2 regions of the Pseudorhizobium marinum genome follow, and region 2 is predicted to be linked to the other one. Evidence: predicted binding sites of a transcription regulator. Region 2 holds the regulator's gene; the other holds the start of a gene.
The links. The regulator PhoB, encoded in region 2, activates phosphate uptake and scavenging genes when phosphate is short. The targets are predictions, from matches to a motif close to TGTCATNNANCTGTCAT.

Region 1 (6,797 bases), on a different contig from region 2:
GAGCTAGGCCAGAGCGGGACCGTCTGGCTCATCAGTGTCGATACGTCATGCGTCGAGGCAATCACAGCCACGTAGACAGGCAGTGCCACGATGAGGAAGCCGACGATCAGGAAGGCATGCGTGAGGAAAGTCAGGAACGGGCGATTTTCAACCATGATCGATCCTCAATACTGCACGCGGCGTTCGACGAAGCGGAACTGCACATAGGTCAGAACCATGACGATCATCATCAGGAGCACCGACTGGGCGGACGATGAACCAAGGTTCAGCCCGATATAACCATCCTGGTAAACCTTGTAGACAAGCGTCGTCGTCGCCTGCGCCGGGCCGCCGACGGTCGTCGCATCGATGATCGGGAAGGTGTCGAACATCGTGTAGTTCACGTTGATGATGAACAGGAAGAAGGTGGTGGGCGAAATCAGCGGCAGTGAAATCGTGAAGAAGCGCTTGACCGGCCCGGATCCGTCGATGGCGGCAGCCTCCATCAGCGACTGCGGAACCGACTGCAGGCCTGCCAGGAAAAACAGGAAGTTGTAGGAGATCTGCTTCCAGGCCGCGGCGACGATGATCAGGATCATGGCCTGCGTTCCGTTCAGGTCATGATCCCAGTCGATGCCGAATTGTTCCAGCACGAACGGCATCAGACCGGTCGTGCTGTTGAACAGGAACCACCAGAGGATACCGGCGACGACGGGCGCCACCGCATAGGGCCAGACCAGAAGCGTCGTGTAGACCTTGCCCGTGCGCGTCAGCCGGTCGACGGCTGCGGCGAACGCAAGGCCAAGCACCATGGAGAGGACCGTGACCGAAACCGCGAAAACACCGGTGCGCGACAGCGCCGCCAGATATTCGGGATCGGAGAGCAGGCGCTGATAATGCAGGAGACCGACAAATGCGGTGGAGAGACCGAAGGGATCTTCGCGCTCGAAGGAGGACTTTACCGCCTGCGCCGCGGGCCAGATGAAGAAGACCAGCGTGATGAAAAGTTGGGGCGCGAGGAGCAGATAGGGCAAGAGCCGGTTATCGAAGGTGGTCTTTTTGGTTTCCATGGAGGGCCCCGCCAGAGCTTGCCGAAAAAACGAACGGAGGACCGGTCGAAGCCGGCCCTCCGCACAAGATCAGAAGTGATCAGTTAGCCGCTTCGAATTCGCGCAGCAGCGTGTTGCCACGCTCGACGGCGCTGTCGAGTGCCTGCTTGGCGTCCTTGTTGCCGGCCATCAGCGACTGGAACTCTTCATCCACGATCGTGCGAACCTGGGTGAAGTTGCCGAAGCGCAGGCCCTTGGAGTTTGCCGAAGGCGTGCCGCGGGTGATCTGCTCGATGGCGATGTCGGAGCCCGGGTTCTCGGTGTAATAGCCCTGGCTCTTGCCCAGATCGTAGGCCGCGTTGGTGATCGGCAGATAACCGGTGAACTGATGCCAATCGGCCTGAACTTCCGGCTGCGACAGGTAGGAGAAGAACTTGGCAACGCCGGTGTAAGTCGCCTTGTCTTTGCCGTTCAGAACCCAGAGCGTCGCGCCACCGATGATGGAGTTCTTCGGCTGCTCGATCTCGTCTTCATAGTAGGGAAGCGGAGCAAAGCCCGGGGTAAAGTCCTTGGCATTGTTGATGACGCCTGCACGGCCGGCCGACGAGTTCATCGTGATCGCGCATTCCTGGGCGTAGAACATGGTCGCCGCCTGATCGCCACCGACCGGACCGCCGTACTTGAAGAGGCCTTCATCCTGCCACTTCTTCAGGTTTGCCCAATGCTTGACCTGCAGATCGCCATTGAACTCGAACTCGGAGCCCATGCCGCCAAAGCCGTTTTCGAGCGTGCCGAAGGGCTTGTCGTGCAAGGCAGAGAGGTTTTCCGTCTGAACCCAGGTGATCCAGGCAGACGTGAAGCCGCACTTGGCAGCGCCGGAGGAGACGATCTTCTTGGAGAACTCTTCGACTTCCGCCCAGGTCTTCGGGGCAACTTCCGGGTCGAGGCCAGCCTTCTCGAAGACATCCTTGTTGTAGTACATGATTGGCGTCGAGGAGTTGAACGGCAGCGACAGGATATTGCCGCTGGTGTCGGAGTAATAGCCGACAACCGGCGAGAGGAAGGATGAGGTGTCGAAGGCTTCGCCTTCATCGGCCATCAGCTTGTAGACCGGATAGACAGCACCCTCGGCCGCCATCATGGTGCCGGTGCCGACTTCGAAAACCTGCACGATGGCCGGCTGCTGGTTGGCGCGGAACGCAGCGATCGCAGCGGTCAGAGTTTCCGGGTAGGAACCCTTGTAAACCGGCACGACCTTGTAATCGCTCTGGCTCTCGTTGAACTTTGTGGCGATTTCCTCGAGCTTCTTGCCGAGTTCGCCGCCCATTGCGTGCCACCAGGTCACTTCCGTCGCGGCAAGCGACGATGTCGCGGAAAGCGCGACGGCAAGTGCGGCCATAGAAAGTCTGTTGAACATGATCGTGTCCTCTCAACCCGTTAAAGTTCGAGGAGCGGGATAGGCGCAGGTTGTGACAGCGGCTTAACAGTTTTGTGTCAGTTTCATTACACGTTGCACGCCTTTGCAACAACGTCAGGAAATCCGCTCAGAAGGCATCCCTGAAGTGCCGCGGCAGGCGACCGGGCAGGACGGCGATCACGTCGTAACGCTGGGAAAGGCGGGCGGCATCGGGGCGCCGCGACAGCCAGATGTCGCTGGCGGCGCGAATGCGCTTCTGGGCAGTGGCGCTGACCGCGTCGACCGCCTCCCTTTCGCCGACACGGGCTTTCACCTCGACGAAGACGGCGAGATCGCCCTTGCGCGCGATCAGGTCGATTTCTCCCGATCTCGTCTTGTAGCGGAGTGCGAGGATCCGGTAGCCCTTTAGCAGAAGGAAGACTGCCGCCAGATACTCGGCGACATGACCGCGCCGTTCGGCGCTGCGTCGGCTGCGGTCAGTGACCACCCGCCTCCCCTTTCAGCGCCAGGAGGCGCTGGTAGAGGTCCTTCTTCGAAAGACCGGTCAGCCGCGCGCCCTCGGCCGCGGCCTGGGAGGTCGGCATGGAACTGGCCAGCTCCTTCAAGAGGATATCCACCTCGATTGCGCCCGGAACGTCGTCGAGGTCGGGCGGCGCAATCAGGAGCACGATCTCGCCCTTGACCGGCCGGTCATCGTAGTGCTCGGCCAGTTCACCGAGCGTCCCGCGCCGGAACTCCTCGAAGGTCTTGGTCAGCTCGCGGCAGACGACGGCCCGGCGGGTCGGCCCGAGTACATCCGCGGCCGTTGCCAGGCTTGCCCCGATGCGGTGGGGAGATTCAAAGATGATCAGCGTCGCCGGGATCTTGGCGAGATCCGCCAGCCGGTCGCGCTTGCCCTTGTCCTTGACGGGCAGGAAGCCGGCAAAGAGGAAGGCATCCGACGGCATGCCCGATCCGACCAGTGCGGCCAGTGGCGCCGACGCACCGGGAATGGGGATGACGCGATGTCCCGCCTCGATCGCCATCTGCCCCAGGCGATAGCCCGGATCGGAGACGAGCGGCGTTCCCGCATCCGAGACGAGCGCCACCGACCGGCCGCCCTCCAGCGCCGCCAGGAGCTTCGGACCGGCTTCGTCGGCATTGTGTTCGTGATAGGCATAGGGACGGTTGACGATGCCGTAGCGGTCCAGCAGCACGCGGGTCACGCGGGTATCCTCGCAGGCCAGCACATCGGCACCCGCCAGCGTCTCAAGCGCCCGCAGGGTGATGTCGCCGAGGTTGCCGATCGGCGTCGCGACGAGATAGAGACCGGGCTCCAGCGGACGCGCTGGAATGGCCATGTTGGCGATGCGGTAACTGCGCGCCGTGGTTTTCTGGTCTTCGCTCAAGGGCATGCTCGGCAGAATGGAAGTGTCATGACCCTTTATGGGCAAGCCACGGCCCGTGAGCAAGGGAAGCCGCCCGGTGTTTTCCCTGTGGATCGCCGTTGTCCTTCCGAATTTGCGGGACGAGACGGCCTCGCGGCTCTTGCTTTCTGGGCAAATCTTCTGCCATTTTGCGCGTCCACATCTTCCGGCCCTCCGGCCGGCAATTATACGGGCGCCAGCATCCCAAGCGCGCCCCGGTCGAAAGCGGTTAGCGTCATGCGTATTACTCTTGAGCGGTCCAACCTCCTGAAGTCGCTGAACCACGTCCACCGCGTGGTGGAGCGGCGAAACACCATTCCGATCCTGTCGAACGTCCTGATGCGCGCCTCCGGCGCGGACCTGGAACTCAAGGCGACGGATCTGGATCTCGAGATCACCGAGGCGGTCGCCGCCATGGTCGAGCAGCCGGGCGCCACGACGGTGCCGGCCCATCTGCTCTACGAAATCGTGCGCAAGCTTCCCGACGGCTCGGAAGTCCTGCTTGCCACCAATCCCGATGGCGGCTCCATGACCGTCCAGTCGGGCCGTTCGAAGTTCACGCTGCAGTGCCTGCCGGAGACGGATTTCCCGGATCTCACCGCCGGCAGCTTCACGCATACCTTCAAGCTGAAGGCGACCGATCTGAAGATGCTGATCGACCGCACGCAGTTTGCGATCTCGACCGAGGAAACCCGCTACTACCTGAACGGCATCTTCTTCCACACGATCGAAGTGGGCAGCGACCTCAAACTGCGGGCCGTCGCCACCGATGGCCACCGCCTGGCGCGCGCCGATATCGATGCCCCGTCCGGCTCGGAAGGCATGCCCGGCATCATCATTCCGCGCAAGACCGTTGGCGAGCTGCAGAAGCTGGTCGACAACCCCGAGGCGGTCGTGACGATCGAGGTATCCGACGCCAAGATCCGCCTGACGATCGGCTCGGTCGTAATGACGTCGAAGCTGATCGACGGCACGTTTCCCGACTACCAGCGCGTCATTCCGACCAGCAACGACAAAGAGATGCGCGTCGATTGCCAGAGCTTCACCCGTGCCGTCGACCGCGTCTCGACGATTTCCTCGGAACGGGGACGCGCCGTCAAGCTGGCGCTGTCCGACGGCCAGTTGACGCTGACCGTGAACAACCCGGATTCGGGCAGCGCCACCGAAGAGGTCGCGGTCGGCTATGACAATGATCCGCTGGAGATCGGCTTCAACGCCAAATACCTGCTGGACATCACCGCGCAGCTGTCCGGTGACGACGCGATCTTCATGCTGGCGGATGCCGGCTCACCGACGCTGGTGCGCGACCTGGCCGGGGACGACGCCCTGTACGTGCTGATGCCGATGCGGGTGTAACGGACAAGAAAGCGGCCGGTTCTCCTGCCGCTTTTTTATTGCGGTTTTCCGGATGCGACATTTCGCCTTGTTTTTGCGTCATGGACTGCCCATAACCTCCAGAGACCGTGGGAGAGGAAGATGGAAATGCGCCTGAAAGAGCGGCTTGGCCGAAAGTTCGACGAGGAGATCCGCTTCTTCAAAGGCTGGATCGACGGGCCCAAGAGCGTCGGGGCGATCCTTCCCACCTCCTCCGTCACCGCGCGGCGGATGGCGAGCGTCATCAACCCCTCGTCCGGCCTTCCGGTCCTGGAGCTGGGGCCGGGCACCGGCATCATCACCAAGGCCATCCTGGCGCGCGGCATCGCGCCGGAGAACCTCGCCTCCATCGAATTTTCCACTGACTTCTACCAGCATCTGAAGCGCACACTGCCGGGCGTGAACTTCATCAATGGCGATGCCTTCGATCTCAACGCGACGCTCGGCGACTGGAGGGACCGCAAGTTCGACGCGGTCATCTCCGCCATCCCGATGCTGAGCTTTCCGATGGAGAAGCGCATCGCCTTGCTGGAAGACCTGCTCGACCGCATGCCGCCCGGCCGTCCGGTGGTGCAGATCACCTATGGCGCCGTGTCGCCGATTGATGCGCGCCCGGACCGGTTCCAGATCAAGCACCTCGATTTCGTGGTCCGCAATATTCCGCCGGCGCAGCTCTGGACCTATAGCCGGGGGTAAGCCTTACCGTGTTCGGCCTCTACATCACCCACCCGCAGGTCCACATCGACCCGAGTGTTCCGGTTCCGGACTGGGGATTGTCGGATACTGGCCGCCGACGGACGCTGGAAGCGTCGCAGCAGCCCTGGGCGGCAACGCTGCAGCGGATCATCTCCAGCACCGAGCGCAAGGCGATCGAGACCGCCGAAATCCTGGCGCGCATCCCCGGTCTCGCGGTCGAAACCGTGGTCGACATGCATGAGAACGATCGATCCGCGACCGGCTTCCTGCCGCCGCCGGAGTTCGAAAAGGCCGCCGACTGGTTCTTTGCGCATCCGGACGACAGCTTCAACGGCTGGGAACGGGCGGTCGATGCGCAGGCCCGGATCGTACGCGCGGTCGAGCACATCCTTCACGATCACGACCCGACGGTGCCGATCGCCTTCGTCGGCCATGGCGGCGTCGGAACGCTTCTCAAGTGCCACCTTGCCGGCCTGCCGATCGGACGCGACCAGGACCAGCCGGCCGGCGGCGGCAGCCTGTACGCCTTCTCTCTTGCAGACCGTATCCTGACATGCGACTGGATGCCGATGGAAGAGTGGAAGGGATTTGGACATGGACGCGCGTGACCGCCTGATCGTTGGCCTCGACATTCCGACCGTGAGCGAGGCGCGGGCGATCGTCTCCACCCTCGGCGACGACGTCTCCTTCTACAAGATCGGCTACCAGCTCGTCTTTGCCGGAGGCCTGGATTTCGCCCGCGAGCTGATCGACGAGGGCAAGAAGGTCTTCCTCGACATGAAGCTCCTCGACATCGACAACACGGTTGCCAAGGGCGTCGAAAACATCGCCAGGATGGGCGTCTCGATGCTGACGCTGCATGCCTATCCAAAGGCG
Region 2 (6,797 bases):
GACCCTGTCGCGCATCGACGCCAACAAGAACGCCATCGGCGTCTTCGGTCTGTCCTTCTACCAGAACAACACCGACAAGCTGCGTGTCGCCACCATGGGCGGCGTCGAGCCGACCGTCGAGACGATCGCTGCCGGCGAATACCCGGTTTCGCGCCCGCTCTACTTCTACGTCAAGAACGCTCACCTGGACGTTATCCCGGGTCTGCAGGAATACGTAGAGTTCTTCGTCTCGGACGAGATCGCCGGCCCGAACGGTCCGCTTGCTGAATACGGCCTGGTTTCCGATCCGGAGCTTGCCAAGACGCAGGAAGCCGTTAAGAACCGCACCCCGATGGGTTCGCTGAACTAATTCGGCAATCCCTTCTGGCGGCGCAACATCTGCGCCGCCAGTTTCCCGTTTGTGAAGGGTATGGGCTAGATGAGCGTTGGCAGCATTGTCCTCGTTGTCCTGGTGCTCGCGGCACTCGGCTATTTTTTTGGCAGGCGTCGAGCCGTTGCCGCATCCGCGAAAAGCGGAGTGAAGCTTCACTCTCTTTCGGGCTATTACGGACAGACCGTCGCTCTGTTCACTGCCGTCCCTGCATTGCTTCTCATGGTTGCCTGGCTGTTCGTGCAGCCGATCATCATCGAAAGTCGCGTCAGCGACATGATCCCCGACAGCGTGATCCCGCAGGGCGGGGCCTTGAGCCTCGTGATGTCGGACGTGCGACAGATCGCAGGCGGGCTCGATGCCGTCCTCGCCAATACCGAGCTCAGCGAAGAAGCCCTCAACAGCGGCGAGGTCGACTTCACCACGATCCGCGCCCGCATGGCTGAGGTTGGTGTAGCGCTGGCCGGCGATGTGCCGCAGGAAGTGTATGAAGCTGCGAAAGCCTATCGCCAGGGCGCAGATATCGGCCGTCTGATGATGACGGTTGCCGTCATCGGACTGGCTCTCGGCCTCCTTGCGTGGTCGATGAGACGGATCGAGCCGAGGATGCGCGCCCGCAACGTCAGCGAGAACTTCGTTCAGGCTCTGTTGATCGGCTCGTCCACGATCGCCATTCTCACGACCGTCGGCATCGTCTTCTCGCTGGTGTTCGAAACCATCAACTTCTTCAAGCTGTATCCGGCCTCCGAATTCTTCTTCTCCACGGTCTGGAACCCGCAGTTCCGCGGCGGTTCTGATCTCGGCATCCTGCCGCTGCTTTGGGGTACGCTCTACGTATCGCTGGTGGCGCTGCTGGTGGCGGTCCCGGTCGGCCTGATGATCGCGATCTATCTTGCCGATTACGCGGGTTCGACCCTGCGCAGCTTCGCCAAGCCGGCCATCGAAGTGCTCGCCGGCATTCCGACCATCGTCTACGGTCTTTTCGCGCTGATCACCTTCGGCCCCTTCCTGCGCGACTGGATCGCGCAGCCGCTCGGGCTGGGGAGTTCGTCCTCGTCGGTTCTGACCGCCGGCCTCGTCATGGGCGTGATGATCATCCCGTTCGTCAGCTCGCTGTCCGACGACATCATCAATGCCGTGCCCCAGGCGATGCGCGACGGTTCCTATGCGCTGGGCGCCACCCAGTCGGAGACCATCAAGAGGGTCATCCTGCCGGCCGCGCTGCCGGGCATCGTCGGCGCCATCCTGCTGGCCGCAAGCCGCGCCATCGGCGAGACCATGATCGTGGTCCTCGGTGCCGGTGCAGCCGCCAGGCTCGACCTCAATCCCTTCGAGGCGATGACGACCGTGACGGTGAAGATCGTCAGTCAGCTGACCGGCGATACCGAATTCGCCAGCCCTGAGACGCTGGTTGCCTTCGCGCTCGGCCTCACCCTCTTCGTGATTACCCTTGGGCTCAACGTACTGGCCCTTTACATCGTGCGCAGATACCGGGAGCAGTACGAATGACCGATATGACCGCCGCAACCCCTGCGAAGTCGCCGTCTGCCAGCGAGGCGCGGACCCGCCGCCGCAATGCATCGGAACGTCGCTTCCGGCTGATGGGACTGATTGCCGTCGCCATCGGTGTCCTGGCGCTGGTCGGCCTGCTGGTCTCCATCTTCGCGAACGGCGCTTCGACCTTCCGCCAGACCTATATCACCCTCGACATCTATCTCGACCCCGCCCGCCTCGACAAGTCGGGGGCACGCGACATCGAGGAGATCTCCAAGGTCTCGACATTCGGCTATGCGCCTCTGATCGAGGACTCGCTTGCTGCGGCCATGGCGGAGCGTGGCCTCACGGGGATCGACGCGGATGACGCCGCCGACCTGATCTCCGGCGAAGAGCCGGCCATGCTGCGCCGCTACGTGCTCAACGATCCCTCGCAGATCGGCGAGACCGTGGAGTTCAACCTGCTCGCCTCCGGTCGTATCGACGGCTACTACAAGGGCCGTGTCACGATGGCGAGCGCCGAGCTCGACCGCAACGTCTCGCCCGAGCAGCTGATGCTGGCCGACGAGCTGAAGGAAGCGGGCATCCTGACGACCCGCTTCAACTGGGACTTCTTCACCAATCCCGACGCATCCGACACGCGACCGGAAGCCGCCGGCCTCGGCGTCGCCATCCTCGGTTCGCTCTACATGATGCTGATCGTGCTGGTGCTTTCCCTGCCGATCGGTGTCGCCGCGTCCATCTATCTGGAGGAGTTTGCGCCGAGGAACCGTCTCACCGACCTGATCGAGGTGAATATCGCCAACCTCGCGGCGGTGCCGTCGATCGTCTTCGGTATTCTCGGCCTCGCGGTCTTCATCAACTTCGTCGGCCTGCCGCAGTCTGCTCCCGTGGTGGGCGGCCTCGTGCTGACGTTGATGACGCTGCCGACGATCATCATCGCGACCCGCGCCGCCCTGAAGGCCGTGCCGCCGTCGATCCGCGATGCGGCCCTTGGGGTCGGAGCATCGAAGATGCAGGCGATCTTCCATCACGTCGTGCCGCTCGCCATGCCGGGCATCCTGACCGGGACCATCATCGGCCTTGCGCAGGCGCTGGGCGAAACCGCGCCGCTGCTGCTGATCGGCATGGTGGCCTTCGTGCGCGAATATCCCGCCGGTCCGCCCGAGGGCTTCTTCGATCCGGCATCGGCCTTGCCGGTCCAGGTCTACAACTGGACCCAGCGCGGCGATCCGGCGTTCTTCGAACGCGCCTCCGGCGCCATCATCGTGCTTCTGGTATTTCTGCTGTTCATGAACCTGATTGCGATAATTCTTCGCCGCCGCTTCGAGCGCCGGTGGTAAAGGAGAGCACGATATGAATATGTTGTCCGACGCTGCTGCTGAGAAGGCTCTGGTAAAAAAGATGAACGAAGTCAACTACAAGATGGTCGGCAAAGACGTGTCGGTCTACTACGGTGAGAAGCGTGCACTCTTCGATGTCAATCTCGGTGTTCGCAACAACACGGTAACGGCGCTGATTGGCCCGTCCGGCTGCGGCAAGTCCACCTTCCTGCGCTGCCTGAACCGGATGAACGACACCATCCAGGGCGCCAAGGTCACCGGCCTGCTGACCCTCGACAGCAAGGACATCTACGATCCGGATATCGACGTGGTGGAACTGCGCGCCCGCGTCGGCATGGTGTTCCAGAAGCCGAACCCGTTCCCGAAGTCGATCTACGAGAATGTTGCCTACGGACCGCGCATCCACGGACTGGCGCGCTCGAAGGCCGAACTGGATCAGATCGTCGAGGCGAGCCTTCAGAAGGCCGGCCTCTGGAGCGAGGTCAAGGATCGTCTGCAGGAGAGCGGCACCGGCCTTTCCGGTGGCCAGCAGCAGCGCCTCTGCATCGCGCGTGCCGTCGCCGTTTCCCCGGAAGTCATCCTGATGGATGAGCCGTGCTCGGCGCTCGACCCGATCGCTACCGCCAGAGTCGAGGAACTGATCCACGAACTGCGGGCGAACTATTCGATCGTCATCGTCACCCACTCCATGCAGCAGGCGGCACGCGTTTCGCAGCGCACGGCGATGTTCCACCTCGGCAACCTGGTGGAAGAGGACGATACCGACAAGATGTTCACCAACCCCAGCGATCAGCGCACGCAGGACTACATCATGGGCCGCTTCGGTTGATCCGCTTTCGGCAGCCTGACGCGAAGCTAGCGAGGACCAAATAATGCCATCGACCCATATTACCTCCGCCTATGATGACGAACTGAAGTTTCTGACGCGCCGCATCTCCGAAATGGGCGGCCTTGCCGAGCAGATGTGCGCCGACGCCGTCCGGGCGCTGGTGAACTCGGACGCGGCTCTCGCCCAGAAGGTGATTTCCGACGACGTCATCCTCGACAACGCCGAGCGCGAGATCGGCGAGAAGGCGATCGTCACCATCGCCAAGCGCCAGCCGATGGCCTCCGACCTGCGCGAAGTCATCGGGTCGCTGCGCATTGCCGCCGACCTCGAGCGGGTGGGCGATCTCGGCAAGAACACCGCCAAGCGCGTCATCGCCGTTCAGGAGAGCGGCATCCCGCGCAATCTCGCCCGCGGCCTGGAGCATCTTTCGGAACTGGCGCTGATCCAGCTGAAGGACGTGCTCGACGTCTATGTCACCCGTTCGGTGGAGAAGGCCGAAGCCATTCGCCAGCGCGACGAGGAGATCGACGCGATCTACACCTCGCTGTTCCGCGAACTCCTCACCTACATGATGGAAGATCCGCGCAACATCACCAGCTGCACGCATCTGCTGTTCTGCGCCAAGAACATCGAGCGGATCGGCGACCATGCCACCAACATCGCCGAGACCATCTACTACATGGCGACGGGCGAGCAGCCCGAGGGCGAACGCCCCAAGGACGATCGGTCCAACACGCTCAGCACGATCCTGAGCGACGATTAGGACGGACGGAGACACGCATGCAGCCAAGAATTACGGTGGTAGAAGACGAAGAGGCGCTGAGCGTGCTTCTTCGCTACAATCTTGAAGCCGAAGGCTATGAGGTGGAGACGGTCACCAAGGGCGACGAGGCCGAAATGCGGCTTCAGGAACGTGTTCCCGACCTTCTGATCCTGGATTGGATGCTGCCCGGCGTTTCCGGCATCGAGCTGTGCCGGCGGCTTCGCATGCGCCGCGAGACCGAGCGCCTGCCGATCCTGATGTTGACGGCACGCGGCGAGGAGAGCGAGCGCATCCGCGGCCTCTCCACCGGCGCCGACGATTATGTGGTCAAGCCCTTCTCGACGCCGGAGCTGATGGCCCGCGTGAAGGCGATGCTGCGCCGCTCCAAGCCCGAGGTGCTGTCGGCCGTGCTGCGTTGCGGCGACATCGAGCTCGACCGGGAGACCCATCGCGTCCACCGCAAGAGCCGCGAAGTGCGCCTGGGGCCGACCGAGTTCCGCCTGCTGGAGTTCCTGATGACGTCTCCTGGCCGCGTCTATTCCCGCGCGCAGCTGCTCGACGGCGTCTGGGGCCACGACATCTACGTCGACGAACGCACGGTCGACGTCCACGTCGGGCGCCTGCGCAAGGCGCTGAACTTCTCCAACATGCAGGATGTCATCCGCACCGTTCGCGGTGCCGGCTACTCCATGGAAGGCCCCTGAGGCCCCTGAGGCCGTTGGGGCCGGCTTCTTGCCGGTCCCGCCCTCCGCTTGGTAGTCAGTCGAGCGGATATTCGATCCGCTGCCGGTCGACGAGCCGCAGCGAGCGGTCCTGCGCGATCACATAGCGCTCCTGCCATTCCTGGCCGAACTGATCCCGGAACCGATGGGTGGCGGTGCTTCCGATCGGAGCCTTGGTGCGCCGCGTCTCCGGCTGGCCGCCATAGATCAGGCTCCCGGGGATCGGTTCGAGCTGGCTTGCGGTCGTGCAGCCGGCGAGAAGGGCGGCAAGCGTCAGAAGGTAAAACGGCTTCATGGGGCACTCCATGGGTTTTCTGGCGTGGAAACGGCTGGCGAAGCCAAAGTTTCCCGAGCCATGCGGATTTCCTGCCGCGGTCGGATACGGTCCCATCACATGGTTGATGTTTAAGCAATCTGCACGGTGCGCGACACCGTCCCATCGGCGTCTGGCAGCCAGGATATAGCGGTCTGCACGAAAGATAACAGGTAAGAGTTCGTAAATTGCGGAGAGCGTCATCGTTCCTTTAGATTTCTTTTAAGAATCAGGGGAACGGCGGATGAAACTTTCTCTCGTGTTGAAGGCGGTCCTTGCCGCAGCGGCCGTGGTGTGTCTTCCGGGCGTGGCGGCGTCCGGGTCCGGTGCCGGCGTGAGCATGGTGGTGGGCAAGCTCACGTCGCAGCCGATCGGGCACTACGAGTTCTGTAAGCTGAACCGGGCCGAGTGCAGCCAGCGCCTGCCGTCCGCACCGCCGCGCAAGCTCACCCCGGAGCGATGGGCCGCGATCGAGCGCGTCAACACCTCCGTCAACGCGCGCATCACGCCCAAGCGCGACAAGCTGATCTACGGGCGCGAGGAGGTCTGGACCTATCCGGTGACCGAAGGCGACTGCGAGGACTTTGCCCTCCTGAAGCGCAGGGAACTGGCGGCCAAGGGCTTCTCACTGTCCAATCTTCTCCTCACGGTGGTCCGCAAGCCGGACGGGGAGGGGCATGCGATCCTGACGGTGCGCACGGCCGACGGCGACTTCGTCCTGGACAATCTCGACCCGAAGGTCCGGCGGTGGAACGAGACCGGCTATGTCTACGTCAAGCGCCAGTCGTCACGCGATACCGGCCGCTGGCTGAGCATCGAGAGCCGCGGCGACATGCTGGTAGGGTCGGTGCGGTAGGGCATCCATCCGCGGTACTGTTTCCGGCTCAGGCCGGCACCTTGCGGAGTGCATTGGCTGTTCCGTCCGGATCGTTGGCGATCACTTTCAGATAGGCCCGTGCCGGC

Region 1: ugpB (sn-glycerol-3-phosphate ABC transporter substrate-binding protein UgpB) is a predicted target of PhoB. The motif match lies at 2,520-2,536, and genes of this name have one in related genera.

What each region holds. Positions count from the first base shown of each region.
Region 1 covers NZ_JMQK01000045.1:867-7,663, forward strand. The annotation lists gene ugpE (sn-glycerol-3-phosphate ABC transporter permease UgpE) at 1-155, opposite strand, end outside; gene ugpA (sn-glycerol-3-phosphate ABC transporter permease UgpA) at 165-1,049, opposite strand; gene ugpB (sn-glycerol-3-phosphate ABC transporter substrate-binding protein UgpB) at 1,129-2,445, opposite strand; gene EO99_RS0124840 (YraN family protein) at 2,573-2,932, opposite strand; gene rsmI (16S rRNA (cytidine(1402)-2'-O)-methyltransferase) at 2,922-3,785, opposite strand; gene dnaN (DNA polymerase III subunit beta) at 4,089-5,207, shown strand; gene pmtA (phospholipid N-methyltransferase PmtA) at 5,328-5,921, shown strand; gene EO99_RS0124860 (histidine phosphatase family protein) at 5,930-6,529, shown strand; gene pyrF (orotidine-5'-phosphate decarboxylase) at 6,516-6,797, shown strand, end outside.
Region 2 covers NZ_JMQK01000018.1:30,104-36,900, forward strand. The annotation lists gene EO99_RS0118905 (substrate-binding domain-containing protein) at 1-349, shown strand, start outside; gene pstC (phosphate ABC transporter permease subunit PstC) at 419-1,879, shown strand; gene pstA (phosphate ABC transporter permease PstA) at 1,972-3,207, shown strand; gene pstB (phosphate ABC transporter ATP-binding protein PstB) at 3,221-4,036, shown strand; gene phoU (phosphate signaling complex protein PhoU) at 4,080-4,799, shown strand; gene phoB (phosphate regulon transcriptional regulator PhoB) at 4,817-5,503, shown strand; gene EO99_RS0118935 (hypothetical protein) at 5,559-5,816, opposite strand; gene EO99_RS0118940 (transglutaminase-like cysteine peptidase) at 6,079-6,690, shown strand; gene EO99_RS0118945 (helix-turn-helix domain-containing protein) at 6,719-6,797, opposite strand, start outside.